3 regions of the Musicola paradisiaca NCPPB 2511 genome follow, and region 2 is predicted to be linked to each of the others. Evidence: predicted binding sites of a transcription regulator. Region 2 holds the regulator's gene; each other region holds the start of a gene.
What was found. Region 2 encodes PhoB, which activates phosphate uptake and scavenging genes when phosphate is short. Its sites were predicted from a motif close to CTGTCATAAAACTGNCNNAT; they were not measured.

Region 1 (10,755 bases), 1.5 Mb from region 2:
GCCGTTTCGCGAAACCAACTATGAACCACAGCTATTTCTTGGCTGGGCGACGGAATACCGTTTCGCCGGCTGGACGTTGCAGGATGTGGAGCTGGGCTTCAATCATCAGTCCAACGGCCGCGCTGATCCGACCTCCCGTAGCTGGAACCGTATCTATGCCAGGCTGATGGCGCGCAACGGGCCATGGCTGGTGGAGGTCAAACCCTGGGTTCGCCTGCACGACAGCGAAGACGATAATCCGGACATTACCCGCTATATGGGGCACTACCGGATGCGTATCGGCTACCAGTGGGGCGACAGCATCTTCAGTGCCGAGGGCCGCTATAACTGGAATACCGGTTATGGCAGCGGCGAGCTGGGCTGGAGCTACCCCATGACCGACCATGTTCGCTTTTATACCAAAGTGTTCAGCGGGTATGGCGAGTCGCTGATCGACTATAACCATCGTCAGACACGCTACGGCATTGGTATCACGCTGAACGATTTGTTTTGATTGATGCTGGCGGGCGGGAGCGAAATCCGGGCCCGAACATTGAAGTTTTATCCATCGGCGCTGAAAATAGCGCCTGTTTATCTTTTGTGAAAGCGGTGAGTGCGTGTCTACGGCAGACGTGTTGAATCGGGAAGCGTTAGCGGCGCAAATATTGCGTGAAACCTTCGGTTATCAGCAATTTAGGCCGGGGCAACAGGCGATTATCCATGCCGCCGTCAGCGGACGGGACTGCCTGGTGATTATGCCTACCGGCGGCGGTAAATCGCTGTGTTATCAGATCCCCGCCCTGGTATTGGATGGGCTTACGTTGGTGGTGTCGCCGCTGATTTCCCTGATGAAAGACCAGGTGGATCAGCTACAAGCCTACGGCGTTTCGGCCGCTTGTCTTAATTCCACTCAGACCAGAGAACAGCAGATGGCGGTGATCGCCGGTTGCCGCAGCGGGCAGATTCGCCTGCTGTATATCGCACCGGAGCGCCTGACCAACGAGGGTTTTCTTGAGCAATTCACCGGCTGGAATCCGTCGTTGATCGCCATTGATGAAGCGCACTGTATCTCCCAGTGGGGGCATGATTTTCGTCCGGAATACCGGGAGCTCGGTTATATCAAGCAGCGTTTCCCACAGTTACCGGTGGTAGCGCTGACCGCCACTGCCGACGAAACCACCCGCAACGACATCATCCGTTTGCTGGGTTTGCGTGATCCGCTGGTTCAGATCAGCAGCTTCGACCGTCCCAATATCCGCTATACGCTGGTGGAGAAATTCAAACCGCTCGACCAGCTGTGGCTGTTCGTTCAAGGGCAGCGCGGCAAAAGCGGCATCATTTACTGCAACAGCCGGGCAAAAGTGGAAGATATCAGCGCCCGTCTGCAGAACCGTGGCCTGAGCGTAGGGGCTTATCACGCCGGGCTGGATAACGAACGGCGCGCGCAAGTACAGGAAGCATTTCTGCGTGATGACCTGCAGGTGGTGGTGGCGACCGTGGCGTTCGGCATGGGCATCAACAAACCCAATGTCCGCTTTGTGGTGCATTTCGATATTCCGCGCACTATCGAGTCTTACTATCAGGAAACCGGTCGCGCCGGAAGGGACGGGCTCGCTGCCGAAGCGGCGCTGTTTTACGACCCGGCGGATATGGCGTGGCTGCGCCGCTGTCTGGAAGAGAAACCGGCAAGCGCGCAGCTGGACATTGAGCGTCACAAACTGAACGCCATGGGCGCGTTTGCCGAAGCGCAGACCTGCCGCCGTCTGGTATTACTGAATTATTTCGGTGAAAACCGCCAGCAACCTTGCGGCAACTGCGATATCTGTCTGGATCCGCCCAAGCGTTACGATGGCCTGGTGGATGCGCAAAAAGCGCTGTCATGCGTGTACCGCGCGGGGCAACGGTTCGGCATGGGATATATCGCCGAAGTGCTGCGTGGCGCCAATAATCAGCGTATCCGGGAGTTTGGTCACGATAAATTGCCGGTTTACGGTATCGGTAAAGACAAAACGCAGGAGCAGTGGATCAGCATTTTGCGCCAGCTGATCCACCTGGGGTTGCTGACTCAGAATATCATCCAGCACTCCGCCCTGCAGTTGACGGAGTCGGCCCGGCCGGTGCTGCGTGGTGAAGTGCCGCTGCAATTGGCGGTGCCGCGTACCATCAACCTCAAGCCGCGCGCCAGCCAGAAATCCTACGGCGGGAACTACGACCGTAAGCTGTTCGCCAAGCTGCGTAAGCTGCGCAAGTCGATCGCCGACGAAGACAATATTCCGCCTTATGTCGTGTTCAGCGACGCCACGCTGCTGGAGATGGCGGAGGTGATGCCGGTGACACCGGGTGAATTGTTGAATATCAACGGGGTGGGGCAGCGTAAGCTGGAGCGTTTTGGCGTACCCTTTATGACACTGATTCGCGAACATCTCGATAACGACGAATAATGCCAGGTGGCACGCTTGACTGGCTTGCGGCGGGTGGGTGTTTGGTTGCGAATCGTTCGATTTGCTGCTGTTGAAAAGGAATGAAACCATGTTGATGCTGTTTTTGACCGTTGCGCTGGTACACCTGATTGCGTTGATGAGTCCAGGGCCGGATTTCTTTTTTGTTTCCCAAACTGCGATTAGCCGCTCCCGCGGCGAAGCCTTGATGGGGGTGCTGGGCATCACGCTGGGCGTGGTGGTGTGGGCGGCGATTGCGTTGATGGGCCTGCATTTGTTGCTGGAACAGATGACCTGGCTGCACCGTATCGTGACTGTTGGCGGCGGCCTGTACCTGTGCTGGATGGGATGGCAGATGCTGAGCTCCGCTCGTCGTCATAACCCGCATCAGGATGACGAACCGGAGGTTGCCTTGCCGCAGCAGGGGAAAGCCTTTATACGCGGGCTGATAACCAACCTTTCCAATCCTAAAGCGCTGATTTATTTCGGTAGCGTGTTCTCTTTGTTCGTCGGGGATGAGGTGGGCGCCGGCGCTCGCTGGGGGCTGTTCGCGCTGATTTCGTTGGAAACCTTGCTGTGGTTTTCGCTGGTGGCGGTTGTTTTTGCACTGCCGGTGATGCGGCGGGGCTATCGCCGGTTGGCGAAGTGGGTGGACGGCGTGGCTGGCGTACTGTTCGCCGGATTTGGCATACACCTGATTATTTCACGCTAACGGTTTGCAACCGCCAGCGTGGCGCTTTATCTGGATTAAACAGAACAACGCCGGGGTATGCATCCTCGGCGTTGTTCCGTGTGTCGGCGGTTAAGCGCAGGCTTCACCCGAACCGATGTCCCGTTGACCGGCGGCCGACCAAATCAGGCGGCGGCCTAGGCTTTGCGAGCAGTGGCCAGCAGCGCGCCGACCAGCATAAACAGCGAACCGAAGGTGCGGTTGAGTTGTTTCATTTGCCGCGGGCCCTTCAGCCACGACGAAATGCGCCGGGCCAGCGTGGCATAACCCACCATCACGATGACGTCCACCGCGATGGTGGTGACGCCCAGTATCAGATACTGCGCCGCCTGCGGCTGGTGCGGGATGATGAACTGCGGAAACAGCGCCGCCAGAAACACGATGCTTTTCGGGTTGGTGAGATTCACCAGAATGGCACGCCGGAACAGCCGCCGGCGGGGCATGCTGCTGGCGAGGGCCTGCAAGTCCAGCGAACCGGCGCTGCGCCATTGCTGGATGCCGAGCCAGATCAGGTAGGCCGCGCCGACCCATTTCAGAATGTCGAATGCCAGCAACGACTGCGACAGCAATGCGCCGAGTCCAACGCCCACCAGCACGATATGTATACCGAGGCCGACCTGCAATCCGGCAATGGACGCCATCGCGCCGCGATAGCCGTGGCTGATGCTGGTGCTCATGGTATTGATGGCCCCTGAGCCGGGTGAAAGGCTGAGGATCAGCGTGGTGATAAGGTAGGTTAGCCACCAGTCTTGGGTCATGCGGATGCTCCCTGATTAAGGTTTTTTATGCCACAATACGCCAATGCCGATCTTTGTGCCATAGCTCACAAAAACACACCGAAACCGTCATGCCGGGCTATGCATGGACGTCTGCGGATACCGCCTGAGACAGGGAGAACGTAATGAGTTCGTATCTGGAGTGTCTGCTGACCAGAGAGGCGCAGTTCGCTGCCTTCGTGACCGGGCCTTTGCTGGATTTTTGGCGGCGGCGTGAAGAGGGCGAATTTGCCGGAGTTGACGGCGTTCCTATTCGGTTTGTGCGGTTCTGCGCCCCATGGCATCAGCGTCTGGTGGTGATTTTTTCTGGCCGAACCGACAGCTATGTGAAATACGCGGAAGTGGCGTATGACCTATTCCAGTGCGGCTATGACGTGATGATGATGGATCACCGCGGGCAAGGCCGCTCCGGCCGGTTGCTGAAAGACTCCCATCGCGGCCATGTCCGGCGGTTTGACGATTACGTGGATGATGTGGCGACTTTTATGTGCCAGCAGGTGGAGACGAAGGCGTATCAGCGTTGTTTTGCGCTGGCGCATTCGATGGGCGGCGCCATCCTGTCTTTGTTTCTGGCGCGTCAGCCGCAGGTTTTCGCCGCGGCGGCGCTGTGTTCGCCGATGTGCGGCATTCTGCTGCCGATGCCCCACTGGCTGGCATGGCGCATTCTCAATTGGGCCGAACGTCATCCGGTGATGCGTGATTATTACGCCGTCGGCACCCGTCAGTGGCGGCCGTTGCCCTACGTGCTGAATGCGCTGACCCACAGCTATGAGCGTTACCGACGTAATGTCCGGTTTTACGCTGACGATCCGGATTTGCGTATCGGTGGGCCGACCTACCATTGGGTACGGGAAGCGTTGCTGGCGGGCAAGCGTCTGTTGGCGCAGGCCGCAGATATCACCACGCCGTTGCTGTTGCTGCAGGCCGAAGAAGACAAGGTGGTGGATAACCGTAGCCAGGATGCGTTCTGCCGCGCGCTGTCCGAGGCCGGCCATCCCAGCGTGGGCGGCGTACCGCGCGTGATTCAAGGCGCCCGTCACGACATCCTGTTTGAAACGGATGCGATGCGGGCCGAAGCATTAGGTCTGATTTTGACGCATTTTAGCCAATTTCATTAATACATCACTGGACGGGCCCGACCGTTCAGCACCAGCGGAGGTTGAATCTCACATATGTACCCGATAGTTGCATCCGATCTGGATGGCACGCTGCTCTCTCCCGATCACACTCTGTCGCCCTTTGCCAAAGAAACCCTGCGGTTGATGACGGAACGCGGGATCCATTTTGTGTTCGCCACCGGCCGCCATCACATGGATGTTGCACAAATCCGCGATAATTTGGCGATCACCGCCTTCATGATCACCTCCAACGGCGCCCGGGTGCATAACACCGAAGGCGAGCTGGTGTTCAGCCATAATCTTGATCGCGATATCGCGCAGGATCTGTACGCCATGGTGTATCACCACCCGGATATCCTGACCCACGTCTATCGCGACGACGAATGGTTCCTGTGCCGTTCTCGGCCGGAAGAGGAGCGATTTTTTACCGAATCGGTGTTTCGCTACACGCTGTTCGATCCGGATACGCTGGGGACGGATGGCGTCGGCAAGGTGTTCTTTACCTGCGAAGATCACGACAAGCTGCTGCTGCTGGAAGAAGCGCTGAATGCGCGTTGGGGCGACCGGGTGAATGTCAGTTTTTCAACCCTGAGCTGTCTGGAAGTGATGGCCGGCGGTGTGTCCAAAGGGCACGCGCTGGAACAGGTGGCGAAGATACTGGGCCACACCATCAAAGATTGCATCGCTTTCGGCGACGGCATGAACGACTACGAAATGCTATCTATGGCGGGCAAGGGTTGCGTCATGGGCAATGCCCACCAGCGGTTGAAGGACGTTCTGCCGGGAAATGATGTGATTGGCACCAATATCGACGATGCCGTGCCGCGCTATCTGCGTAAACTCTATCTGGCGTAACGTTATCCCTTCGGGGCGTGTCGTCGCGTTGCCGATGCATGAAAAAAGGGGAGGCGCCTGAAAAGGGCCTCCCCTGGTTGTTATCCCTTGTTGGGGACATGGCGTTACATCGCCGTCATCACGCGGTGCGTTCCGCCAACGCTTCCTTGTGTTTCTTCTCGTTGATCATGGTCAGGAACAGCAGGACCACCGCCATCGCGCTGCCGGCGATCATGACCATAAAGCCGCCGTTCCAGCCGAAGAAGTCGACGGTGTAGCCCACGATGGCGCTGGCCGCCACCGAGCCGCCCAGATAGCCAAACAACCCGGTGAAACCCGCTGCCGTACCGGCTGCTTTCTTGGGGGCGAGCTCCAGCGCGTGCAGACCAATCAGCATAACCGGGCCGTAGATCAGGAAGCCGATGACAATCATACAGGCCATATCTACTGTGGGGTTGCCCGCCGGGTTCAGCCAATAAATGACGGTGGCGATAGTCACCAGCGTCATGAAGAATACGCCGGTGGCGCCGCGGTTGCCCTTGAACACTTTGTCGGACATCCAGCCGCACAGTAATGTGCCTGGAATACCGGCGTATTCGTACAGGAAGTAAGCCCAGGACGATTTATCCAGTGCGAAATGCTTCACTTCTCTCAGGTAAGTCGGCGACCAATCCAGAATGCCGTAGCGCAGCAGGTACACGAACACGTTGGCGACGGCGATATACCACAGCAATTTGTTCGGGAAGATGTACTGCATGAAGATTTCTTTAGCGGTCAGCTCCTGCTCGTCTTTCTCGGTGTAATCCGCCGGGTAATCGTTTTTGTACTCTTCGATCGGCGGCAAGCCACAGGACTGCGGGGTATCGCGCATCAAGGCGAAGGCGAACAGCGCAACCAGAATCGCGCCGAATGCAGGCATATAGAGCGCGGCTTTCCAATCGTTGAACCAGGCCATCCCCAACAGGAACAGCAGCGGAGGAATACCGCCGCCGACGTTATGGGCGCAGTTCCAGATGGAGACGATACCGCCGCGTTCTTTCTGCGACCACCAGTGCACCATGGTGCGTCCGCACGGCGGCCACCCCATCCCCTGGAACCAACCACAGACAAACAGTAGCGCGAACATGATCATGATGCTGGAGGTTGCCCACGGCACAAAGCCCATCAGCAACATAACGACCGCAGCCAGGATCAGGCCAGCTGGCAGAAAGATGCGCGGATTCGAACGGTCGGACACCGCGCCCATTATGAATTTGGAGAATCCGTAGGCGATAGATATTCCGGACAGTGCGAAGCCCAGATCGCCACGGGAAAAACCCTGTTCAATCAGGTAGGGCATGGCCAGCGCGAAGTTCTTTCTGACCAGGTAATACGCCGCGTAACCAAAGAAGATCCCCAGGAAAATTTGCCAGCGCAGGCGACGATAGAGCGGATCGACCTGGTGCTCGGCGACACGCGGACGGTGCGTCGCTGGCTTGAAAATACTCAACATAAACAGCTCCCGATGTAGGTATTGGATTGATTTTTTCTATAACGCGCACAAGAGTATCGAGTTGGTACGCGGATCGGTGTGAGTCATCGCGCAATTGTTACACTTTTATGACTCGTGGCCGTATTTTGTGTGTTATTTAACACAAATGAAATATGTATATGTCGCTTTATTGTGATTAATGTCTCAAATTGGTGCGCTTGCTGGCTTTTTTCTTTCGTTTTTTGCTCGTATTTGCTCTTTATCAATCATTTTTATGAGTGTTTATGTCCAAATAGGTACTGGATAGATCCAGACTGAGGTACGGCAGACATGGCAAATACTGATTTGCGGCGAGAAACGGATGTGATCATCATCGGTGGCGGCGCCACCGGTGCAGGCACGGCACGTGACTGTGCGCTGCGTGGCCTGCGCTGTCTGTTGCTGGAGCGACATGACATTGCGACCGGCGCCACCGGGCGCAACCACGGGTTATTGCACAGCGGCGCCCGTTATGCGGTGACGGATGCGGAATCCGCACGGGAATGCATCGAAGAAAACCAGATTCTACGGCGTATCGCCCGCCACTGTATTGAACCTACCGACGGCCTGTTCCTGACGCTGCCGGAAGACGATCTTCACTACCAGTCCACCTTTATCGATGCCTGCCGTCAGGCGGGGATCAATGCTCAGGCTATCGATCCGCAAGAAGCGCTGTTGCTGGAGCCCGCCGCCAACCCGACCATGATCGGCGCGGTTCGGGTACCGGACGGCACGGTGGATCCGTTCCGCCTGACCGCCGCCAACATGATCGATGCCTGCGAACATGGCGCGGAAGTGTTGACCTACCATGAAGTTACCGGGCTGATTCGTCAGGGCGATCGGGTAATTGGCGTGCGCGTTTTCGACCATAAGCGTGGTCTTGCCGGCGAGATTTATGCGCAGGTCGTCGTCAACGCCGCCGGTATCTGGGGGCAGCGCATTGCCGAATATGCCGACCTGCGTGTGCGGATGTTTCCGGCCAAAGGTGCGTTGCTGATTCTTGGCCATCGTATCAATAACCGGGTGATTAACCGCTGTCGCAAGCCGGCGGACGCCGATATTCTGGTGCCGGGCGATACCATCTCGCTGATTGGTACGACATCGACCCGCATTGATTACGACCAAATCGACAACATGACGGTGACGCCGCAGGAAGTGGCGACCCTGATCCGAGAAGGCAGCATGTTGGCGCCGCAGCTGGCCCATACCCGTATTCTGCGTGCTTACGCCGGCGTGCGTCCGTTGGTGGCGAGCGACAGCGATCCCTCCGGTCGTAGCGTCAGCCGCGGTATCGTCTTGCTGGATCACGCCGAGCGCGACGGGCTGGAGGGCTTTGTCACCATCACCGGCGGCAAGCTGATGACCTATCGATTGATGGCGGAGTGGGTCACGGACAAGGTGTGCGAAAAACTGGGACATGCGGTGGCCGGCACTACCGCATCGCGGCCATTGCCGGGATCGGAAACTCGTGCGGCAGATGCGCCGGCGATCGCATCCGATCTGCCCGCGCCGCTACGCGGTTCCATTCTTTACCGACATGGGCAACGTGCGATTCCATTGATTGCCGGGCCGCTGGCGGATAGCAGCCTGGTGTGCGAGTGCGAAGCGGTCACGGCCGGCGAAGTGCGTTATGCGGTCGATTCGTTGCAGGTCAACAACCTGACTGACTTGCGTCGCCGCACCCGCGTTGGGATGGGCACCTGTCAGGGTGAGCTGTGCGCTTGCCGCGCCGCCGGTCTGCTGTACCGTCTGGGGCAATCCACGCCGCAGCAATCCGTGGGGCAGCTAAGCCGTTTTCTTAATGAACGCTGGAAAGGCATGCGGCCGGTTGCCTGGGGGCATACCCTGCGGGAAAGCGAATTCACCAGTTGGATCTATCAAGGGCTGTGCGGTTTAACCGGCAGCGACATCCCGGCCGTGCAGAAAGAGGAAAACGACCATGCGTTATGACGTGATCATCATCGGCGGTGGTCTGGCGGGATTGACCTGCGGCATTCGTTTGCAGGAGCAGGGGAAACGATGCGCGCTGGTTAGCGTAGGCCAGAGCGCGCTGCATTTCGCGTCCGGCGCGCTGGATTTGCTGGCGGCATTGCCCGACGGCACACCGGTTGGGGAACCGCTGGCGGCACTGGCGCCATTAACGGTTCAGGCGCCGAACCATCCTTATTCGTTGCTGGGCGCTGAGCAGATCGCGCTATTGGCGCCACAAGCACAGGTTTTGCTGGAACGTTGCGGGCTGGCGCTGCGTGGCGACAGCGAACGCAATCACCAGCGGCTGACGTTGTTGGGCAAATGGCAACCCTGCTGGCTTAGCCCGATGGATGGCGTGATGCGCGGGCTGCCGGGAACATCGGCATGGCAACGCCCGTTGGTGGCCGGTATCGAGGGTTTTCTGGATTTTCAGGCGCCATTACTGTCCGGTGCTCTGTGCGCGCAAGGGATTGATGCGCAATGTGAAGATCTCCGCTTGCCGATGCTCGACAAACTGCGCCAGAACCCCAGTGAGTTCCGTTCGCTGTCTATTGCCCGGGTGCTGGAGACCCATGCCGGCATCGAGTTGCTGGCGGAGGAGTTGAGCCGTCTGATCAGCGATCGCGATAGCGTTATTCTGCCTGCTTGTCTGGGGATGCAACCGTCATCGGTAGCGCGGTTGAATTCTGCGCTGGGCAAACCGGTAGGATTGCTGGCGACGTTGCCGCCCTCGTTGCCGGGCATGCGTTTGCATCAGGCGTTGCTCAGCCGTTTTCGCGCCGTCGGCGGCACAGTCATGGCGGGCGACCGTGTGACGGGGGCGTCGTTCCAGGCGCAAGGCATTGAGGTGGCCACCCGGGCTCACGGCGATATCCCGCTGCGGGCGACGAAGGTGGTGTTGGCCAGCGGCAGTTTCTTCAGTAATGGACTGGTTGCCGAACAACAGCGCGTCGTCGAACCGGTATTCGGCCTGGACGTGGATTTTGCGCCGGAACACGAAAACTGGAGCATGGCGGACGTGTTCGCCGCTCAGCCTTATTTGCAATTCGGTGTGAAAGTGGATGAGCACCTGCATCCCATGATTCAGGGAGAAACGCAGCCTCATTTGTATGCCATCGGTTCCGTTTTGCGCGGTTATGACCCGCTTCGACAGGGATGTGGCGGCGGTGTATCCATGCTGACGGCGTTGAGCGTCGCCAATGATGTGCTGAGGGAGAATCCGTGATGAGCCAGACCGACAACAGTTTCGAACAATGCATCAAGTGCACCGTTTGCACCACCGCCTGCCCGGTGGCGCGGGTCAACCCGGATTATCCGGGGCCGAAGCAGGCCGGGCCGGACGGCGAGCGTCTGCGCCGCAAGGATCCGTCATTGTTCGATGAGGCGTTGAAGTTCTGCA
Region 2 (10,755 bases):
TAACGATCACAATGCCGAAGACCAGCGCGCCCAACGTATCCATGGTCAGATAGCCGTTAACAAAACCGCTGGAAAAAGGGACATGCAGGTAAGCGTCCGTTGCCGGAATCTGCGGGCCGGCAGGCCATAATAATGCCGCGATGCCCAGTACCGTCAGCGCAATGATTTTCACCGGCGCCAGGATATGCCCCACCGTATCCAGCAGACGGCCGGGATAGAGTGAAATAAGAATGACGATGGCGAAATAGATCAGGCTGTATATCAGCAACGGCGCGGCGCCCGTTCCCACCAACGGTGCAATCCCCACTTCAAAAGAGACCGTCGCGGTACGCGGCGTGGCAAATAGCGGCCCAACCGCCAGATAGCAAACCGTCGCCAGCAAAACGCCGGCTTTTTTGCCAATCGGGCTGCTGAGTGCGTCGATACCGCCCCCGACTCTCGCCAACGCGATGACGGTCAGAACCGGTAGACCGACTGCGGTAATCAAGAATCCGCATGCAGCGGCCCAAACATGCTCCCCGGCCTGCAACCCAACCATGGGAGGAAAAATGATATTGCCGGCGCCGACGAACAAGGCAAATGTCATGAAGCCCAGCGCGACGATATCTTTAGACGTTAAACGATGACTCATAAAAGTTGTGGCCTGTGAAAACTCGAACAATTAACAATGTTGGCCGCCGCGCGATAGCGACGTCGCCGGGCCCCTTTCGGGTGATGTGCTGGTGTGTAGCGACGAAGCATCCTTCAATGTCTGAACGCGGTGCATAATCAAGAACCGTCGCCGTAAATAAGATGATTTATTATCCAGCGTTAATGGGCGATAAGTAAAACGTTTATAGTAAAAAAAGACAAGACGAGATCCATAAACCAGAAGATAAATCTTGTTTTTAACAAAAATACAGAATTTAGATTTAAAACAATGCAATCATCGCTATACATGATTTGTGCATTTATTAAATAAACAGCGCAATTAAATTGCACAAATAGCCCAATAAAGTGCAATTATTGACCATAATAAAAACTTATTACAATAAAAAACGCCAGCATCTTGTGCTGGCGTTATAACGGGAGCGTATAAAACGGAATTACCAGACGCGCGCGGCGATATCCACCACCAGACGCACCTTCGCCCATTGTTCCTCTTCGCTCAGGGAATTGCCCTCTTCCGTGGAAGCAAAACCGCACTGCGGGCTGAGACACAACTGCCCGATATCCACATACGACGCCGCTTCAGCGATGCGCGCCTCCACCTCTGCCGCACTCTCCAGTGCGCCGGTCTTGGTGGTAATCAGACCCAACACCACCTTCTGGTGCCCCGGACGAATAAAGCGTAATGGTTCGAAACCACCGGCCCGCGCCGTATCGTATTCAAGGAAAAACGCATCAACATTCACTTCACCAAACAGTGTCTCGGCGACCGGCTCATACCCGCCTTCAGAAATCCAGGTTGAACGGAAATTACCGCGACACACATGCAGCCCGACGGTCAGATCTGCGGGCTTACCTTCCAGCGCTTTGTTGAGCACATAAGCATAGGTGCGGCTTAATACCTCAGGATCATCGCCGCGTTCACGGATCTGACGTTTCTGATCCTCCGAGCACAAATAGGCCCACACGGTATCGTCCAACTGCAGATAGCGGCACCCCGCCTCATAAAACGCCTGAATGGCGTCGCGCCAGGTTTGCGCCAGGTCGTCAAAATACTCGGCCAGATCGGGATAAACCCGGCTATCGATAACGTCACGGCCGCCGCGAAAATGCAACACGCTGGGGCTGGGAATGGTCATTTTGGCGACGGCATCGCCCGCAATGCTGTTTAGAAAACGGAAATCCGCCAGCATCGGATGCTGTGGATTAAAACTGATCTTACCGGTGACTTTGATGCCGCGTGCTTTGGTTTGCACGCCGTTAAATTGAATCCCCTGACTGGCTTCATAACGTTCAACGCCGTTGAGGTTATCGAAGAAATCAAAATGCCACCAGGCACGACGGAACTCACCATCCGTCACCACCTGCAACCCGTTGGCTTGCTGTTGTTCTACCACGCGACGGATTTCCCGATCCTCAACCTGACGCAGCGTGTCGGCATCAATTTCGCCGGACTGGAACTGCTGGCGAGCCTGCCGGATAGCGGCCGGACGTAAAAAACTGCCGACGACATCGGCGCGAAACGGGGTGCTTGCTTGGGTCATGTTGTGCTCCTGACTGTCAGCCTTGCCGACTGACCGAGTGATTTCTTTGAGAAACGATTACGTCGATGACAAAATCAGCCATCTGGACGGCTAGAAGTGAATGCATCCTGTCATGAGCATTTCTCACCGACAACAGAATAATTTTCACCTCACATGAAAGAAATTCATTCAATAAGGCTGTGATGACAGCCATCAGGGAGGCAGATATACATCAATGTATTGTTAGATAAGGATAAAACCGTCTCGTTCACGACCGAGGCTGATGCCGTTATAGACAAGACTACAACCCCAATTGCTGACGCGCCTGGCGCCGCACAGCATCAGGCAGCGGCAGATAACCGTCCTGACTGACCAACGCCTGCCCTTCTTCCGACAACACCCGATCCAGAAACGCTGCCGTCAGCGCTTCCAGCTCACGATCCGGTGCCTTATTGACGTAAATGTACAGATAGCGGGTATAGGGATAACGTCCGCTGCGGATCGTTTCCGCAGTCGGCAGCACGTAATCGTCCTTGTCGCTGGCAGCCAGCGGTACCACCCGCACGCCGCTGGCGCGAAAACCGATGCTGGCATAGCCGATGGCGTTTACCGATGTGGCCACCGCCTGTACGACGGATGCCGATCCCGGCAATTCATTGACTTGCGGAAGAAAATCACCGCCGCATAGTGCCTGTTGCTTAAAGAAACCATAGGTACCGGACGCGGAGTTCCGGCCATAGCGTAGCAGCGAACGTTGCCGCCAGACGCCGCCCAGGCCGACGTCCTGCCACCACCGCACCGATTTCCCCGCGCCACAACGGCGGGTGACGGAAAAGATCGCGTCCAATTGCTGCAGATTAAGGCCGGCAACCGGATTGTCCTGATTGACCAACACTACCAATGCATCCATCGCCACCGGCACCGCCAACGGCGCGTAACCGTAATGTTGAACGAAAGCCTCAATCTCGCTGCTTTTCATTGGCCTGCTCATCGGCCCCAGCTGCGCGGCACCCGCCGCCAACGCTGTCGGTGCGGAGGATGACCCTGCCGCCTGGATCTGCAGATTGACGCCGGGGTAATGCTGGCCAAAATCCGCCGCCCAAAACGTCATCAAATTGGCCAGCGTATCCGAACCGGCGCTGGACAAATTGCCCGCCAGCATCTGGCGCGGCTCTGCATGGCAAACCAGGCTGAACAGCAGGCCAATCAAGATGTACAGGCGCGAAGCGGGTGTCATATCGGTATTCCATCGGAAAAAGATAAGCCGCGCCCAAGCAGAGCGCGGCCGGCGTATTTTCAGCCACGAACAGGCGGCGATCAAGCGCAGAAACTCACCCTCAAACCAGCGGTTTAGCCGCATTCTGATTCAGTGCTGAACGAACGATCAACGGATTGGGCAAGGTAAACATGAAACGAGAGCCGACGCCCTCTTCACTGATGATTTCCAGCCGCGAATCATGATGGCTGAGTGCATGCTTCACAATCGCCAGCCCCAACCCGCTGCCGCCGGTCTGGCGCGAACGCGCCTTATCGACTCGATAAAAACGTTCGGTCAAACGGGGAAGGTGCTCCGCGGCAATCCCCGGCCCGTTATCGCTGACCTGAAACTGCGCGCCTTGTGGAGTCTGCTGCCAGCACACTTCGATACGGGTGCCCTTCGGCGTATGGTTAACAGCGTTATACACCAGATTGGACACCGCGCTGCGTAATTGCTCTTCATTGCCGAACACCTGAAGCTGCTCGTTAACGCGAAAGATGATTTCATGCCGATCCTGACTGAGCGTCTGCGCCTCACGCTGCAACACCCGCAACATCATGGGCACGTCGACTTTTTCATTCAGGTCGATATCGGTCGCCGCTTCGATGCGTGACAACGTCAGCAACTGCTTGACCAGCCCGTCCATGCGGCGCGTTTGCTCCTGCATGGTCTGCAACGCCTTGGCCTGCAGCGCGCCGTCCAGCGAATCGTCATTCATCATTTCCAGATAGCCCTGCAACACCGTCAACGGTGTGCGCAGTTCATGGCTAACATTGGCGAAGAAATTGCGACGCGCGCCCTCTAACTGACGCATCTGCGTCACATCACGCACCACCATCAACAGTTGCCCTGCGGAATATGGCATGACACGGAACTCCACATGGCGAGTCTGCTTGATCTGCAACATCAAGGGACGGCTGAAGTCCTGCGATTGCATATACTGGGCAAATTCAGGGAAACGCAACAGGTTAAGCACATTCTGGCCGTTGTCTTCCGGCCAGCGGAAACCCAGCAGATGCTGAGCCAGCTGGTTGCACCAGATAATCACGCCGTCTTCAGTCGTGATTATCACGGCGTCCGGCAACGATTCCGCACCGCTGCGAAAACGTTTGATCAACAACGCCAGTTCGCGACGGCGACGGCGATTGCGCAATTGCATCTGATACAAACCATAAAACAGCGGCTCCCAGCTCCAGCGGCCGGGAGGTGGCGTCATGCTGCGGTCGACCCACAACCAATGGGAAAGGCGTAGCTGATTATAAAAATTCCAGCACAGAGCGCCGAGCGCCGATGCCAGCAGACACCACGGCAGCGCGTCGAACAATAGCCCCAGCAGCACACCGGGCAAACAAAAAAAAGCCAGCTCCAGCGCCAGCTTTTTCCAGGATAAACGTTCCAGCACCTAAAATCGTCTCCGGGCTCACGCCGTCAGTAGCGCGTTGAAAAACGGTATCCGGTTCCACGAACCGTCTGCACCATCTTGTCATGCCCGGTAGTTTCCAGCGCTTTGCGCAGGCGGCGGATATGAACGTCCACAGTGCGATCCTCAACATAAACGTTAGTGCCCCAGACATGATTCAGCAACTGCTCACGGCTGTACACCCGTTCAGGATGAGTCATAAAAAAGTGCAACAGCTTAAATTCGGTCGGCCCCATATCCAGCGCGTACTCTTCGGTAGTCACGCGATGCGAAGACGGATCCAGGCTCAGGCCGCGCATCTCGATCACCTCTTCCACCGCCATCGGCGAAATCCGGCGCATGACCGCCTTAATGCGCGCCACCAGCTCTTTGGGCGAAAACGGCTTGGTAATATAATCGTCGGCCCCCACTTCCAGGCCGCGTACCCGATCCTCTTCCTCGCCGCGAGCGGTCAACATCATGACGGGAATATCGCGGGTCAACGCTTCGCGTTTCATATGCTTGATGAACTGCAAACCGGAACCGCCCGGCAGCATCCAATCCAGCAGCACCAGCTCGGGATACGGTTCCGCCAGCCGGGAAACAGCGACGTCGTAATCCTCGGCTTCCACCGGCTGATAACCGTTTTGCTCCAGCACAAAGCACACCATCTCACGAATGGGCGCTTCATCCTCTACCACCAAAATACGTCTTGCCATTGTCAATCCTGCCGTTAATCATCACGGTTAGCATGCGGTGTGCATTATGCGTCAGTTTTATGACAGATTTATGAAAAGCCGCCCGCACAGCGTTTTCCCCTAAATGGCTCCCTCAACCTACTCCGCCCCCGCCCCACCGTACAAGATTAATTTCGGACACAGCCTAAACCGCATGCTTATAATCGCCGATGATAACAGTGCAGAGCCCTCTTCTTCGCAGGATGTGCTGGCGATTGCCCCAGCCTGGGGCCGTGCCGCGAACGGGGCAGAAACAAACAGACGATATCGGTTGCACGCACCTGCAGGGAATTCCATGCGAATTATTCATACGTCAGACTGGCACCTCGGCCAGTACTTTTATACCCGAAGCCGGGCCCCCGAACATCAGGCATTCCTGAACTGGCTGGTGCAACAAACCGAAGAACACCATGTTGATGCAGTAATAGTCGCAGGCGACGTGTTTGATAACGGCACGCCGCCCAGCTACGCCCGGGAAATGTACAACCGCTTTGTGGTTGACTTGCAACGCACCGGCTGTCAACTGGTGGTGATGGCGGGCAACCACGATTCGGTGGCGACGCTCAACGAATCCCGCTCGTTACTGGCTTGCCTCAACACGCAGGTCGTCGCCGGTTTCGAAGGCGACTATCACCAACAGGTGCTGTTGCTTAAAAACCGTCAGGGCGAGCCCGGTGCGCTGCTGTGCGCAGTACCCTATCTACGCCCACGCGATGTACTATTCAGCCAGGCCGGGCAATCGGCCGGAGAAAAACAGCAGGCGTTGCAGGACGCCATCGCCCGTCATTATCAGCAGTGTTACGACTTGGCCTGTCAGCGGCGGGACGAACTGGCCTGCGCATTGCCGATTGTATTGACCGGCCACCTCACCACCGTCGGCGTGACCACCACCGAGTCCGTGCGCGACATCTATATCGGTACGCTGGATGCGTTTCCCGCCCAGGCGTTTCCTCCGGCGGATTACATCGCCCTCGGGCACATTCACCGCCCGCAGCGGGTGGCGCAAAGTGAGCATATCCGTTACAGCGGCTCACCGATCCCCCTCAGTTTTGACGAGCTGAATCACGAAAAATCCGTCTTTCTGGTGGAGCTCGATAACGACGGGCTACACGACATCGTCGCGCTGGAAACGCCCGTCACCCAACCGATGCAGTTGGTCAAAGGCAACCTGGCGGAAATCGAACGTCGGCTGAATGGGTTTCGCGACTATCAGGGCGAGAAACCGGTGTGGCTGGATATCGAAATCGCCACGCAGGATTACCTCAACGACATCCAACAGCAGATACAGCACATGACGGAAAACCTGCATGTGGAAATCCTGTTGCTGCGCCGCGCCCGGGAACAGCATTTACAGATGTTGATGCAGCAGGAAAAGGAAACGCTGGAAGAACTGCAACCGGTCGAGGTGTTCGAGCGGCGCCTGGCGCTGGAGCCGGAACTGGAGGAGGAACGTCGGCAACGGCTACGGGGCCTGTTCAGTCAGGTACTACAGGAAGTGGAAGAACAGCGTCAGGAGACATCGGCATGAAAATACTCAGTCTGCGCCTGAAAAACCTGAATTCGCTACAGGGCGAATGGAAAATCGATTTCGCCCGCGCGCCTTTCGTCAATAACAGCTTGTTTGCCATCACCGGCCCGACCGGCGCCGGAAAAACCACGTTGCTTGATGCTATCTGTCTGGCGCTGTATCACCAGACACCCCGGCTGAAGGTCAGCCCCAGCCAGAACGAGGTGATGACCCGCCACACGGCGGAATGTCTGGCCGAGGTAGAATTCGAGGTGCAGGGAACCGCCTACCGCGCCTTCTGGAGCCAGCGCCGGGCGCACGACAACCCGGAAGGCAATCTGCAACCGCCCAGAGTCGAGCTGGCACGCTGCGCCGACGGCAAAATCCTCACCGATCGCGTCAACGACAAATTGGCGCTGATCGCCGATATCACCGGGCTTGATTTTGGCCGTTTCACCAAATCCATGATGCTGTCGCAAGGCCAGTTCGCGGCCTTCCTGAATGCAGACGCCAACGAACGTGCCGAGTTATTGGAGGAACTGACCGGTACCGATATCTACGGTCAAATATCCGAACAGGTGTTTGAAAAGCACAAACAGTCGCAGGCCAGGCTGGAAACACTACAGGCGCAGGTCGCAACCATTGAATTGATGAGCGACGAACAGCGCACATCGCTGGAACAACAGTTGGCCGTCTTACAGCAACAGGAAAACGATCTGGCGCTGCAGCGCGATGAAATTCTGGCGCATCAGCGGTGGTACGAGCAGCTCCAGCACTATCAGGAGGCGCTGGCGACTAGCGTACAACAGCGTTCCGCGCTGGATATCGCGCTGATCCAATCCCAACCGCAGATGGATCGTCTGGCGCGTAGCGAACCGGCTGAAAAACTGCGCCCGTTGTACAACGAACGGGAACGCTGCGCCCGCGAGAAAAGCCTGTTGACCCGGCAAATCACCAGCGTCAAACAGCAAATCGGCCAGTATCAAACCGCGCTGAAACTGCTCAAAACGCAGGCGGAAAAAACGCTGTCCGACCAGAAAGCACATGCCGAACACCGGCAACAGCAGGAAGATCTGGTCAACGAACGCATTCTGCCGCTGGATCAACATATTGCTACCCAGCAGGCGCTGCGCGCTCAACGACAACAAACGCTGGATCAGTTAAACGAGCGACAAAAAAACCTGATCGCGTCATTGGATAACCTGCAGCGACAACAGCAGGCAACCCGTCTCCGGCTGGAGGATATCGACGCCTACCGGCAGCAAAACGCCATCCACCAACACTGGGGCAGCCATATTCCGCTCTGGCAGGCCCAATTCCCCCAGCAGCAAAAATGGCAGCAGGATCGGCAAATCCAGCAGGAAAAAGCGAACCAGCAACAGGTGCAGGCCGAATATCTGGAACAACAGCGACAGACGCTGTCGGAACAGCAACAGGCCCAGTCCGACGCCCAGGAGCGCGCCCGGCAGCGTCTCGCCGAACAACAGCAGCATTATGAACAACAGGAAGCCGCGCTGCCGATATCGGATCTACAGCAGCAATTGGCCCGCAACGTCGCCCAACGCCATGATCGGCAGCAACTGGCCACCAGTGCGGCGGTGCTGCAACGCCTGCTCAGTCAACGCACACTGCTGGAAACGCAGCGGTTGGGTTCCCGCCAACAGTTGGAGCAATTGGAAGACGCGCAGGTACGCCAACGGCTGGATTACCAGCGTCAGGCCGAACATCTGCGCGATCTGGAAAAACGTTACGAACTGGAACAACACATCGTCAGCCTGGAGAGTGAGCGCCAACAACTGCAGCTCGGTAAAGAGTGCCCGCTGTGCGGCTCGACTCACCACCCCGCCGTGGAGCGCTATCAGGCGCTGCGCCCTTCCGAAACCCAAATCCGGTTGCAGACGCTGCGTCAGGAGGTGGAAACCCTGCGCGCTACGGTGGTACAGACCGATACCCAGATCAACCTGTTGCAGCATCAGCGCCAACAGCAGCAAAACGCGCTGGATAGCGTGCAGCAGGATTTATCCGCGCTGGAACAGCAGTGTGTCGCGCTGAGTAAACACTTACTTATCGATTTCGATCCGCAGCAACTGGAGCGATTGACGCAATGGCTGACGTCCTGCGAGGAACAGGAACAATCCTTACAAGCGCACATCGCCGACCGGGAACGTCAATCACGGCAAATTCAGGAAAGTAAGGATTTACTGACCTCAGCCAGCCAGTTACTGCAACAGACCGAGCAGCAGCTGGCGCTCAACCAGCAGCAACGGGATGCACTGACGCTGGCCCAGTCGGAACTGCAGCAAACACTGGAGAAGATCACACAGGAATTGCAGCGCCTGCATCAGGCCATCAGCCAGACGTTGGAGGGTTTCGGCCTGTCCGCGCCCGAATTGACACAACAGGACGACTGGCTGCGTCAACGTCAGTTGGAGTGGCTACGCTGGCAGGAAAATGAGCACGAACATCACCAGAAACAGCCCTATCTTTCCGCCGTCAGCGCTGACATTGAAAGCAGTCAGCGTCAACGAGAGGAAACCAACCTGGCTATCAAAAGTCAGCATCAGCAACTGGCCGAACTCCAGCGCTCGCTGGAACAGGCTCAGCAGCAACGCTGGCAATGGTTCGGTAACAAGGTGGTCAATGAAACGCTGACTGAACTGCGTCAACGCAGCCAACTGCTGGAGCGGGAAAATCAACAGGCACAAATCCAGTGGCAAAACAGCCAATCGCATATCAGCCACCTGAACGGGGAGTTGGGCAGTCTGGAACAGCAGCACCAACGCGCCGACGATGCACTCAACGCCGCGACGGAACAATTCGGCGCCGCACTGCGGGAAACCGAATTTCAGGACGAGGCGGATTTCCGCCAGGCATTACTGGATGAGTCTACACGCCACCAATTAATGATGTTGAAAGAACGCCTCAATCAACGCCAGCAGCAAGTGGAAAGCGTGCATCAACAGGCGGAAAACACGCTGGATCATCACCTGCAGAACAAGCCGGCGTCCATGCCGGAGGGCATCAGTCACCACGATATCCACCAGTTGCTGGCAGGATTGGGGGATATGCTGAAAAACGAGGTGCGGCATCAGGGCGAGCTACGCCAACAGCTCGCCGGCGATCAGCAACTGCGTGATAAACAGCAAGCCCTGCTGAACGAGGTAGAACGCAGCCGCCAGCGCAGCGAAGACTGGGGTTGCCTCAACCAATTGATCGGTTCACAGCGTGGCGACAAGTTTCGCCGGTTCGCTCAAGGGCTCACGCTGGATCATCTGGTGTATCTGGCCAACCGTCAGTTATCCAGACTGCACGGCCGGTATCTGCTGCAACGCAAAGCCGCCGATACGCTGGAATTGCAAGTGGCGGATACCTGGCAGGCGGATGCAGTGCGCGACACCCGCACGCTCTCCGGTGGCGAAAGCTTTCTGGTCAGTCTGGCGCTGGCGCTGGCATTGTCCGATCTGGTTAGCAATAAAACCCGTATCGACTCGCTATTCCTGGACGAAGGATTCGGCACGCTGGACGAAGAGACGCTGGATACCGCGCTGGACGTGCTCGACAACCTCAACGCCTCCGGTAAAACCATTGGCGTTATCAGCCATGTGGAAGCCATGAAGGAACGGATTCAGGTGCAAATTCGGGTGAGGAAACGCAACGGGCTCGGCATCAGCCAGTTGGATAGC
Region 3 (10,755 bases), 1.1 Mb from region 2:
TAACGGCGAGCTATCGCAAAGAGGAAAGGCACAGCAGGTTACTCCGCATTCAATACGAACTTTTCAATCGCATAGGCTACGCCGTCTTCACTGTTGGAACGGGTCACAAACTGACTGGCCGCCTTGACCGATTCGATGGCGTTCCCCATCGCAACCCCCAACCCGGCATACTCAATCATCGCCAGATCATTTTCCTGATCGCCCAGCGTCATGACCTCGTCGCGGTTCAGGTTCAGGTGCTCCGCCAACATTTTGACGCCTTCCCCCTTGTTGACCCGCTTATCGAGAATCTCCAGGTAATAAGCGGCGCTTTTCATGATGGTATAGCGTTCGAATGCCTGCTGTGGAATGCGGGCGATGGCAGCATCCAGCCGTTCAGGCTCATCAATCATCATCACTTTGGGAAAACGCAGGCCAGGGTTCATTTCCTCAACGGCCCGGTATTTCAGCGACATGCCGGTCAGGTGTGATTCGTATACGGTATAAGCGCTGATGTCTTTGTTGGCGGTGTAAACGTAATCGAAATCCAGCGCATGGAAATGGACGTTCAACTCGCGGGACATGGCTTCAAAATAGAGATAGTCGTTAAAGTTGAGGGTGGTCTGCGCGATGCAGTCGCCGTTCAGAGTACGCTGAACCAGCGCACCGTTATTGGTGATGCAATAGTGCCCGTCTTGTCTCAGCGCCAGTTCGCTCAGGTAGCGCTTGACCCCGATGAAAGGGCGACCGGTCGCCAACGCAACGTACACCCCTTTTTCCCTGGCGGCAGTAATCGCGTGCTTCACCGCCGGCGATATCTGATTCTGTGGTGTGAGTAAGGTGCCGTCCATATCAATTGCAATCAGTTTTATTGCCATCGTTTTTACCATTCCCCGATGAATTTACCGCATGCTAGCGCAGTTTCGCCGCCGAACTCCATAAAAAACCCGATTAACCAATTTCAGTTATTGGTTAAAGAAACCCTCCAAAATGCCGATGCCTTGAAGTGTGATTTATTTCACATATTAAAATTACTTCAATAAAACATCGTTATATTGCATCGCAACTCGCCGCTTTATTTGAATCGTCTTCCTTACGGGAGTGTATTTATGTCCAATGCCTTGACCCACTACTCTGCCGGCGCAACCGCGTCGATATCTGCCGCCAACAGGAAAAAGCTCTCGACCCGAGCGCTGGTGCTGATTACCACAATATTCACCATCGTGTGCGGTTTCGCCGTGGTGCTTGGTTTTCTCATTTGGCAGAGCAGCCAGCAGCAAAAAGCCAGCGTCCAACAACTGCTGGAACAGATGTCAAAAACCAATGCATATGCGGTACAGGGCCAGATTGACGTCGCCTTGTTCACTGCTCGCAACCTGGTTCAAAGTGTGACGACTTTACGCAGTGAAGGATCGCCAGACCGCGCTACCGCCGAAAATTTGCTGAAAAATGCGCTCAAAAACAATCCATCGCTGCTGTCGATGTCACTCGCGTGGGAACCCGATGCATTTGATGGTAAAGACCAGCAATACGCCGCACAGCCGGATCAAGACCCCAAAGGTCGGTTCGTTAAATATGTCGACCGCGACAACGCAGGAAACATCGCGATCCACAATCTGACCGATTACGAAACCCCAGGCAGCGGCGATTACTATCTGTTGCCGCGCAAGCTGCAAAAAGAAGTGGTGCTTGAGCCATACAGCTATCCTTACAACGGCGTTAACGTGCTGCTGACCTCTATCGCGGTGCCGATCATGATTAACGGCAAATTCTACGGTTCCGCCACCGCCGATTTCTCGCTGGAAACGCTGCAACAGATGGTCGGCAACTTCAAACCGTTTAACGGTACGGGCTACGCCACCCTGTTCTCCCCTTCCGGCGCCTATTTGTCCCACCCGGACAAAACCCGGATCACCAAAAAACTGGAAGGCAATCAGCCGCTGATGGAGAGCATTACGTCGGGCAAAGCCTATAACAGCGAGCACTTCAACTCGTTCACCAACACCTGGATGATGAACGCTTACAGCCCGGTCAATATCGGCAATACCGGAACGCCCTGGATGTTAGGAATTACCGTACCGGTGGATGTCGTGATGGCGAACGCCATCAAACAGCGCAATATTGCGTTGATCATGGCAGTGCTGAGCATTGTGGCGGTATCGCTGGTCATTTCCCTCGTTTTTACCCGCAAAGTGCTGCGCCCAGTGGGGGGAGAGCCAGTGCTGGCGGCGGAAATCGCGCTAAGAGTATCCCAAGGCGATCTGACCCACGCCATCCCGGTACAACCCGGCGATACACGCAGCATTTTCTATGCTATGGCGGTAATGCAGCAGCAGTTGCAGGAGATTGCCGGGCAGTTGCTTAACTCCAGCGAATCGGTCAGCCACGGCGCGGCGGAGATTTCCGCCGGTAACGTCGATCTCGCCGCCCGGACGGAGCAGCAGGCGGCCGCGCTGGAAGAGACCGCCGCCAGCATGGAACAAATTACTGCCACGGTAAAACAAAATGCCGACAACGCGCACAACGCCACCCGTCTGACCCATAATGCAGAGCAAATTGCCCAGCGCGGCGATGAAATCGTCTCTCAGGTGGTCAACATCATGGGCGGCATCAACGAAAGCTCGCGGAAAATCAGTGAAATCACCGGTATCATCAGCAGTATCGCGTTCCAAACCAATATTCTGGCGCTGAACGCTGCCGTAGAAGCCGCCCGCGCCGGCGAACAGGGACGCGGTTTTGCGGTAGTCGCCGGCGAAGTCCGCAATCTGGCGCAGCGCAGCGCCGATGCGGTGAAAGACATCACCACGCTGATCAGCGAATCGGCATCGCGCGTCGAGCAAGGCGTCGGCCTGGTGGAAAATGCTGGCGTCACTATGCGCGACATGCTCGCGGCAGTGACATCGGTTAAAGACATTATGGAAGAGATCGTCGCGGCGTCCGACGAACAATCCCGCGGCATCAGCCAGGTTACGCAAGCGGTTCACGAAATGGACGGCGTGACCCAGCAGAACGCCGCGCTCGTACAGGAAGCCACTGCCGCCGCCGCCTCGCTGGAAGATCAGGCCGGGCAGTTGACCCGGTTAGTGCAGGTTTTCCGGCTATCATGAGGGAAAGCCGCCGCGCCGGTATTCGCGCGGCGGCTCACCACCATCGCCCGACGGCATCAACCATCACCACCTCCCGAGGAGGTGGTTTGACGCTGACAATAAAAAAGCATGACTTACGCCATGCTTTTTTAATTATTGAGACTGCGTCTACAATTTGAGAGCGTTATTCCTCATCATCCCGCAACGGAACGATCAGCATATCAACATGTACGGTGTTGATGAGCTGGCGGGCGGAAGACATCAGCTTGCTCCAGAAATCCTGATGATGGCCGCACAGAACCAAATCGACGCCATACTTGCGGATCGCGTCTACCAGAACCTGCCCCAAATCACCGCTGCCACTCAGCGTTTCCGCTATCGGATAGCCGGCATTGTCGGAAAGCTCTTTCAGGGCATTATGCGTTTCCTCGGAAATACGTTGCTGCATATCGCCCAAATTGACATCGATCAGCCCGGTATAAAGATCCGAATAATTCACATCCACGTGAATTAAAGAGATTTTTGCATCATATGGCCGTGCCAGGGAGACCGCCTTCTCAACCAACACCTTACTTTCCGGCGACAGATCAACCGCAATAAGGATGTGTTTGTAAGCCATAGTTAAGCTCCTTCTGTAACGACTAACTGGTAGGGTCAGCAGATATTCATATTGCCAATCTGACACCGAATGGTGGAATTATCATAACACCCATAAAATTCAGGGTTATGTTCAGCAGATCACAACGCCGCACATATTCGCGATTGGCCCGGAAGGCGTCGGTATCCGCCGTCAACAACCTTAAGCTACCGTCATACTGCGCCGATAAAAACATTATCGACACGGATTCTCCGCCTGAAGACCGCACTCCCGCAATCACTCGATGAAACAGTCATTGCCGGATGCGAGTCTTATTAGTGTAGTTGAAAAATACGGGACGCCAGTTCGGCAATGCGGCATAAGGACGTCCCCGGCTTCAGGCAACGAGTTCTGCACGAACCTTGATGATTGAATGGAAAAAAGGCGCGTGGCTCTTCTACAATGAAGATTGGGGCGCTTCCCTGCCGTTACCGGCAGAACGCTTCAGGAAAAGGGAAGATACAGGTAAGAGAATAAGGCATGCGTCCTCGCCCTTCGTGAGGCGACAGCCGGATAACATCGCGTAAACAACGTGTGGCATAAATATCCACAGGCATATTGTCGACGGGATCCGACACATCCATGTGCCTAATGGATAAAAACCGGGAGGGGAGCATGATGATTAATACATTTGCGCTTTTCTGGGCCTTATGTGTCGTCTGTGTCATCAACATGGCGCGATATTACTCTTCGTTGCGCGTACTGCTCACGGTGCTGCGAGACTGTGACCCACTGCTGTACCAGTATGTCGATGGTGGTGGCTTCTTTACCTCTCACGGTCAACCCAGCAAACAGCTTCGACTGGTGCGGTACATCTACACACAACGTTACCTTGACCATCACGACCCGGAATTCATCCGCCGTTGCGAACGGGTGCGCGGTCAGTTCATTCTGACCTCAGCCCTTTGCGGGTTGATTGTTATCAGTCTCATCGCTATGGCGATCTGGCACTGATGACACGGCTTCGACGTCAGAATTCAGGCGTGATTCCCTTCATTAGCCTTCTATCGTAGATAACTGTAAAAACGCCAAAGGCGACCGCAAGGTCGCCTTTTCTTCTTTGTTCGCTACAGCACGACCTACGTCAGATTAGCTTCAGGGCTATCCAGTACAGTACCCCGGAAAGCACCATGGAAACCGGCAGCGTGAATACCCACGCCAGCAGAATGCTTTTTACGGTTTTCCCTTGCACGCCACCGCCATCAACAATCATGGTGCCGGCTACCGCAGAGGAGAGTACGTGCGTTGTGGATACCGGCATGCCGGTATAGCTGGCAATACCGATGGACAATGCCGCCGTTACCTGCGCGGCACCGCCCTGCGCATAGGTCATGCCTTTCTTGCCGATCTTCTCGCCGATGGTGATGGCGACACGTTTCCAGCCCACCATCGTGCCCAGCGACAGAGCCAGCGCCACAGCCACGATAATCCATAATGGCGCGTATTCCACCGTATTGAGTAAATCGTCGCGCAGGTTTTTCAGCAGACGTTTGTCGTCCGTGTTGGTTTCCGGCAGTTTGGCGATTTTATCAACGCTGTCAGAGATGCACATCAACAGTCGACGGGAGCGCGCACGGTCGTCGCCGGAAAGATCGTCATAGCTTTTGATGCCGCCCAGCAGGCCCATTGTGCGTTCAATGGCAACCATGACGCGAGCACTATCGCAATGGAAATCCGGCGTGCCGACAACCGGCGCCGCGCCGGCTACCGTTGCCGTTCCCGGCGCTGCGGGCACAGACAAGTCGATAACATGCGATAACGCCGACGCATGCGCCTGATAATACTCTTGCAGGTTGATCACGGCATCGCGGGTACGGCTGATGTCATAGCCGGAAGCACTCATATTCAGGGCAAACCCAGCCGGCGCCACGCCAATCAACACCAGCATGATAAGGCCGATACCTTTCTGACCATCATTCGCGCCGTGGGAAAAACTGACCCCCACCGCCGACAGGATAAGCCCGGTACGTGTCCAGAACGGCGGTTTACGCTTGCCGTCTTGCTTCTCACGCTCTTCCGGCGTCAGGTGAATACGCTGACGCTTCCTGGTATTGCTCCAGTAACGGCGCAACACAAACACCATCAATCCGGCCAGGATCATCCCGACAATCGGTGAAATAATCAGCGACAGGAAAATGCTCACCATTTTGGGAATATTGAGCGCATCCACCACTGAGGTGTGGTTAACCAGCGCGTTGGTCAGACCGATGCCGATAATGGCGCCGATCAACGTGTGGGAACTGGATGCCGGTAGCCCGCAATACCAGGTACCGAGATTCCAGAGGATCGCCGCCAGCAGCATGGAAAACACCATCGCCAGTCCATGTGCGGAGCTGACATTCAGCAGCAGATCGGTGGGGAGCAGATGGACGATGGCGTAAGCAACGCTTAACCCACCCAGCAATACGCCCAGAAAATTAAACAGCCCCGCCATGACAACCGCCAATTGAGCACGCATAGCTCGGGTATAAATGACGGTCGCTACCGCGTTGGCGGTGTCGTGGAAACCATTAATCGCTTCGTAGAACAGCACGAACAGCAAGGCAAGGATCAACATCAGGCCGGTGTGGAAATCAAGTCCGGCAAATAAATGTAGCATAAGTGTTAGGCCAGTTAGTGGTCATGAACGCGGCGCATTATCCGCGACAAGCGGGGGTCTGGAAAAGCAAAATATGACATTATTTTGACTTAATTTACGTCATTTTCGCGAACGTCTTTTCGTTACTTAATGAAAATCAACGCATTATTCTTTATTACCAAATTCTGCATTTTGTAACCACCCGCCGATGCCTGCGCCATAACGCGGCGTCGCCCGCTTCCCGGCGCGTTTGGCCGCGCATAATGCCGCAACAGCGCCTATAATGGCCGGCCGCCGACCGCGGGGTTCGGCCAAAAATCAACCAACGGGAGAAGTGAAGTGGAACAGTTCGACGTCGTCGTCATCGGCGCGGGCGCAGCCGGGCTTTTCTGTGCGGCGCAAGCGGGCCAGCGCGGTTTGCGGGTACTGCTGGTCGACAACGGTAAAAACCGGGCCGCAAAATCCTGATGTCCGGCGGCGGGCGCTGCAACTTCACCAACCTCCATACGGAACCCGCCGCCTATCTGTCGCAGAATCCGCATTTCTGCAAATCCGCGTTGGCGCGTTACACCCAGTGGGATTTTATCGATCTGGTGAATCGGCACGGTATCGCTTACCACGAAAAAACCCTCGGTCAGCTGTTTTGCGACGACTACGCGCAGCAAATTGTCGATATGTTGATAAAGGAATGCGAAGTCGGCAAGGTGACGCTGCGCATGCGCAGCGACGTGCTGTCGGTGGAAAAAACCGATCAATTTCTTATCGGGCTGAACGGCGGACAAGTCGCGGCGCCTTCACTGGTTGTCGCCACCGGCGGGCTTTCTATGCCGGGGCTGGGCGCATCGCCATTCGGTTATCAGCTGGCGGCGCAGTTTGGATTGAATGTCCTGCCAACCCGCGCCGCGCTGGTGCCGTTAACCCTGCACAAACCGTTGTTGCAGCAGCTTCAGGCGCTTTCCGGCGTATCCGTACCTACCGTGGCGAGCGCCGAAGACGGCACAATATTCCGTGAAAACCTGCTGTTCACGCATCGCGGGTTGTCTGGCCCGGCCATTTTGCAACTCTCCAGTTACTGGCAACCGGGCGAGTTCATCACGCTTAATCTGTTGCCCGGGCAGGATGTAGCTGCTCTGCTGGACGCGGAACGCCAGGCGCATCCCAACCAGAGCCTGAAAAACACCCTGGCGCAGTGGTTGCCCAAACGGCTGGTGGAAAGCCTGCAAGCACTGGAGCAACTACCGGATATCACATTGAAACAGCTCAACAAACCGCAATTGACGCAGGTGGAAACCACGCTGCAACAGTGGCGGTTCCAACCCAATGGCACCGAGGGCTACCGGACGGCGGAAGTGACGTTGGGCGGCGTGGATACCCGCGAACTGTCGTCAAAAACCATGGAAGTCAACAACGTGCCAGGCCTCTACTTTATTGGTGAAGTGGTGGACGTCACTGGCTGGCTCGGCGGCTACAACTTTCAGTGGGCCTGGAGCTCCGCCTGGGCATGCGCGCAGGCATTGATACCGCCAAGGTAAATATCCACCGGCCCACTGTTCTTAAGCATCCGCATCAGAGGGTTGCACGGCATCCGGGCGATGTTTTCCCGCCTGATATTCCTGCAGCCACCCCGGCACATCCGACGCTTTCATCGGGCGGGCGAACAGATAACCTTGTGCAATACGGCCGCCCAGTTTGCCGATCAACGCGCTTTGTCCTTCGGTTTCCACCCCTTCCGCCACCACCTCCAGTTTCAGGCTGCGGCCAATGCCGACCACCGCTTCAACCAACGCCTGGAGACGCTCTTCGGACTCACACTTGTCGATAAAACTACGGTCGATTTTGACTTCAGTCACCGGCAGGTTCACCAGATTAGAGAGATTGGAAAAACCGGTACCGAAATCATCAATCGAAACACCAATGCCGTTGCCGCGGATACGATGCACCACGGCCAACATATCCGGCGTCAGCGCCATCGCGGCGCTCTCGGTAATCTCGATAGTAAGGCGCTCGCCGGTCAGGGAAAAACTCTGCAGGATTGTGGTGATCGTCTCCGGCAGATCGCGATGAAAACAGAGCGGAGAAAAATTCACCGAGACCACCGGCACCCTCGCCCCGGCCAGATCCCACAACGACAGCTGACGGCACGCCTCGCACAACGCCCAATAGCTCAGGGCTTCGATCTCGCCGATATCTTCCGCCAGCGCAATGAATTTACTGGTCGGGACATTGCCGAAGACGGGGTCGTACCAGCGGGCTAACGCCTCCATACCGTACAACTCGCCACTGTCCAACCGAATCTGGGGCTGATAATAAAGCTCCAGCTCGCCATTATTGATGGCGCGTTTAAGCGCACCGCCCAATAGCAGCCGCTCGCTAGCGGCCACATTCATGTCGGCGCTGAAAAACTGATAACCGCCGCCGGCTTCTTTGGCGCGATACATCGCGACTTTCGCGTTATCCAGCAGCGTCTCGCGGTTACTCCCTCCCTCCAGATAGTGGCTGATCCCCACGCTGGCCGACAGGCTCAACCGGTGCCCGTCCAATTCGACCGGCTGGCTGATGGTTTCACGTAACTGCTCCGTCATCAGCGATGCCCGGTGCGCTGAACAGTCCGGCGCCACGATCACGAAACGATCGCCTTCCGGCCGGCTCAGCCACTCGCCTGCACGCAGAAAAGCCTGCAGACGATGTGTTACCGCCACCAGCACCCTATCGCCGGCGGCATGACCAAAGGCTTCATTGATATCCTTGAACCGATCCAGACCGACGGAAAACAGGGTGACTTCTCTTGTTGGCTGCTGGGAAAGGATGTCATCGAGATAACGTTGCAGATGGTATTGATTGGGCAGGCCGGTCAGCGGGTCGTATTGCACCAGTTGAACCATACGCTGTCGATTCTCTTCCTGCTCTATCGCCAGCGAGCACAGGTGCGTGCAGGCATCAATGATGCGTTCATGAAACAACGTCGGCTGCCGCAGTTCGCGGGAATAGAATGCAACCGTTCCCGCCACGCTGCGGTCGCGCCGCCGTATCGGATAGGACCAACAGGCGCGTAAACCATACGCCAGCGGTATCTGGGAAAACATCGCCCAACTCGCATCATGCTCGATATCGGCGGCCACGACCGGTTCGCCGCGCCAGGCGGCCGTACCGCAACTGCCGACGCCATCGCCGATCGCCATGCCGGAAACCTGCTGATTGTAGGCATCGGGTAATTGCGGAGCCGACCAATGCCGTAGAATGCCGCGATGATCGACAGTCATGATGGACGGTATGACATCCGGCACAATCTCCGATACCTGCTGACAGATGTAATCGCCCAGTTCGGCAAACGACAGGCTACTCACCAGCGCACCAAGAATATCGCGCTCCAGACTGCGGAACTGCTGTTCCTCGGTGATATCGGAGATAACGTTGATCGAATACCCGTAGAATTCGTCGTTTTCGTCGTCGATCAGCGGCGAACTCGCCATTCGCCCAAAAGCCTCCCGGCCATCCCGACAGCGGATCGCCACCTCGGCCTGAACCCTCGACCGCCCCCACATGACAGACATCTTTTTCCCGGCACTATCCTGACTATCCAGGGAATATGACATGATGCCGTCCAACGTGTTGCCGACGATGTCTTCAAGCGCGTAACCGTACAACCTGCTGAACGAATAATTGACTCTGATCACCCGGCAGGCGTTATCCAAAAGCACCACCGGACGTTCGGCATTATCGATCGCCAACATAGTCAGGCGATTTTGCCAACGCGCTTCCACATCCAGGGAAACATCCCAGGCCATCAGCATACGATACGTCCGGCCATTAACCTCGACCTTCGACAGCGGCAGCCGGCCCCAGAACTGGCCGCCGTCTTTGCGCTCGAGCAACCACTCACACTTCGTCTTCGCCCCAGCCGTCGAATCGGCCTGATTACTGCGGATAGCATCCAGGTAGGCCGGACGACAAACCGGTGCCAGCAAAGACACCACGGGACGACCCCGCATTTCCTGACGCTCGTACCCCCAGAGGATTTCCGCAGCGCGATTAAACAGCAATACGCAGCCAGCATCATTAATAAGGACAACGGCGACTATCGACTGTTCCAGCGCTGACAGTAACACCTGCTCACTATCAGGAATCGTTAAGTATTCCATTCTTTCGCCTCCACTCCACTAATAGTGAGATCCTTATTTCACAATAGATTGTGGCTCTTAACGTCTGAAAATCTCTTAAAAACATAAAAAAAAATGAACAATATTGAGCTAAAGACGTTTAATTCGCCATCATTCTGATAAATACATCCACGTCCCGGCCGATTAAATAAGACCTCATTTCTTTGCCTGGATACTTATCACGCTTTTGTCATGATGCTTACCGAATAAGAACAATAGCTAATAATCAGTAATATTTATTTGTGTTTTATAAAAATACCATGTAGGCAAAATCATTTATCGATAATCTGTTCACTGCCGAAATAAGAAAACTCCGCA

Region 1: the regulator PhoB is predicted to act here: its motif matches at 7,462-7,481, upstream of glpT (glycerol-3-phosphate transporter).
Region 3: the regulator PhoB is predicted to act here: its motif matches at 6,373-6,392, upstream of pitA (inorganic phosphate transporter PitA).

Annotation. Positions count from the first base shown of each region.
Region 1 is NZ_CM001857.1:272,701-283,455, forward strand. It holds gene pldA (phospholipase A) at 1-493, shown strand, start outside; gene recQ (ATP-dependent DNA helicase RecQ) at 597-2,420, shown strand; gene rhtC (threonine export protein RhtC) at 2,509-3,129, shown strand; gene rhtB (homoserine/homoserine lactone efflux protein) at 3,285-3,905, opposite strand; gene pldB (lysophospholipase L2) at 4,049-5,041, shown strand; gene yigL (sugar/pyridoxal phosphate phosphatase YigL) at 5,096-5,896, shown strand; gene glpT (glycerol-3-phosphate transporter) at 6,015-7,367, opposite strand; gene glpA (anaerobic glycerol-3-phosphate dehydrogenase subunit A) at 7,677-9,335, shown strand; gene glpB (glycerol-3-phosphate dehydrogenase subunit GlpB) at 9,325-10,581, shown strand; gene glpC (anaerobic glycerol-3-phosphate dehydrogenase subunit GlpC) at 10,581-10,755, shown strand, end outside.
Region 2 is NZ_CM001857.1:3,366,772-3,377,526, forward strand. It holds gene brnQ (branched-chain amino acid transport system II carrier protein) at 1-631, opposite strand, end outside; gene DPA2511_RS14975 (cobalamin-independent methionine synthase II family protein) at 1,086-2,192, opposite strand; gene DPA2511_RS14980 (PstS family phosphate ABC transporter substrate-binding protein) at 2,473-3,408, opposite strand; gene phoR (phosphate regulon sensor histidine kinase PhoR) at 3,509-4,831, opposite strand; gene phoB (phosphate response regulator transcription factor PhoB) at 4,858-5,547, opposite strand; gene sbcD (exonuclease subunit SbcD) at 5,861-7,093, shown strand; gene DPA2511_RS15000 (AAA family ATPase) at 7,090-10,755, shown strand, end outside.
Region 3 is NZ_CM001857.1:4,504,179-4,514,933, forward strand. It holds gene yidA (sugar-phosphatase) at 39-857, opposite strand; gene DPA2511_RS20190 (methyl-accepting chemotaxis protein) at 1,089-3,086, shown strand; gene uspA (universal stress protein UspA) at 3,250-3,684, opposite strand; gene uspB (universal stress protein UspB) at 4,321-4,656, shown strand; gene pitA (inorganic phosphate transporter PitA) at 4,787-6,301, opposite strand; partial or broken gene DPA2511_RS22230 (NAD(P)/FAD-dependent oxidoreductase) at 6,620-7,812, shown strand; gene dosP (oxygen-sensing cyclic-di-GMP phosphodiesterase DosP) at 7,834-10,419, opposite strand.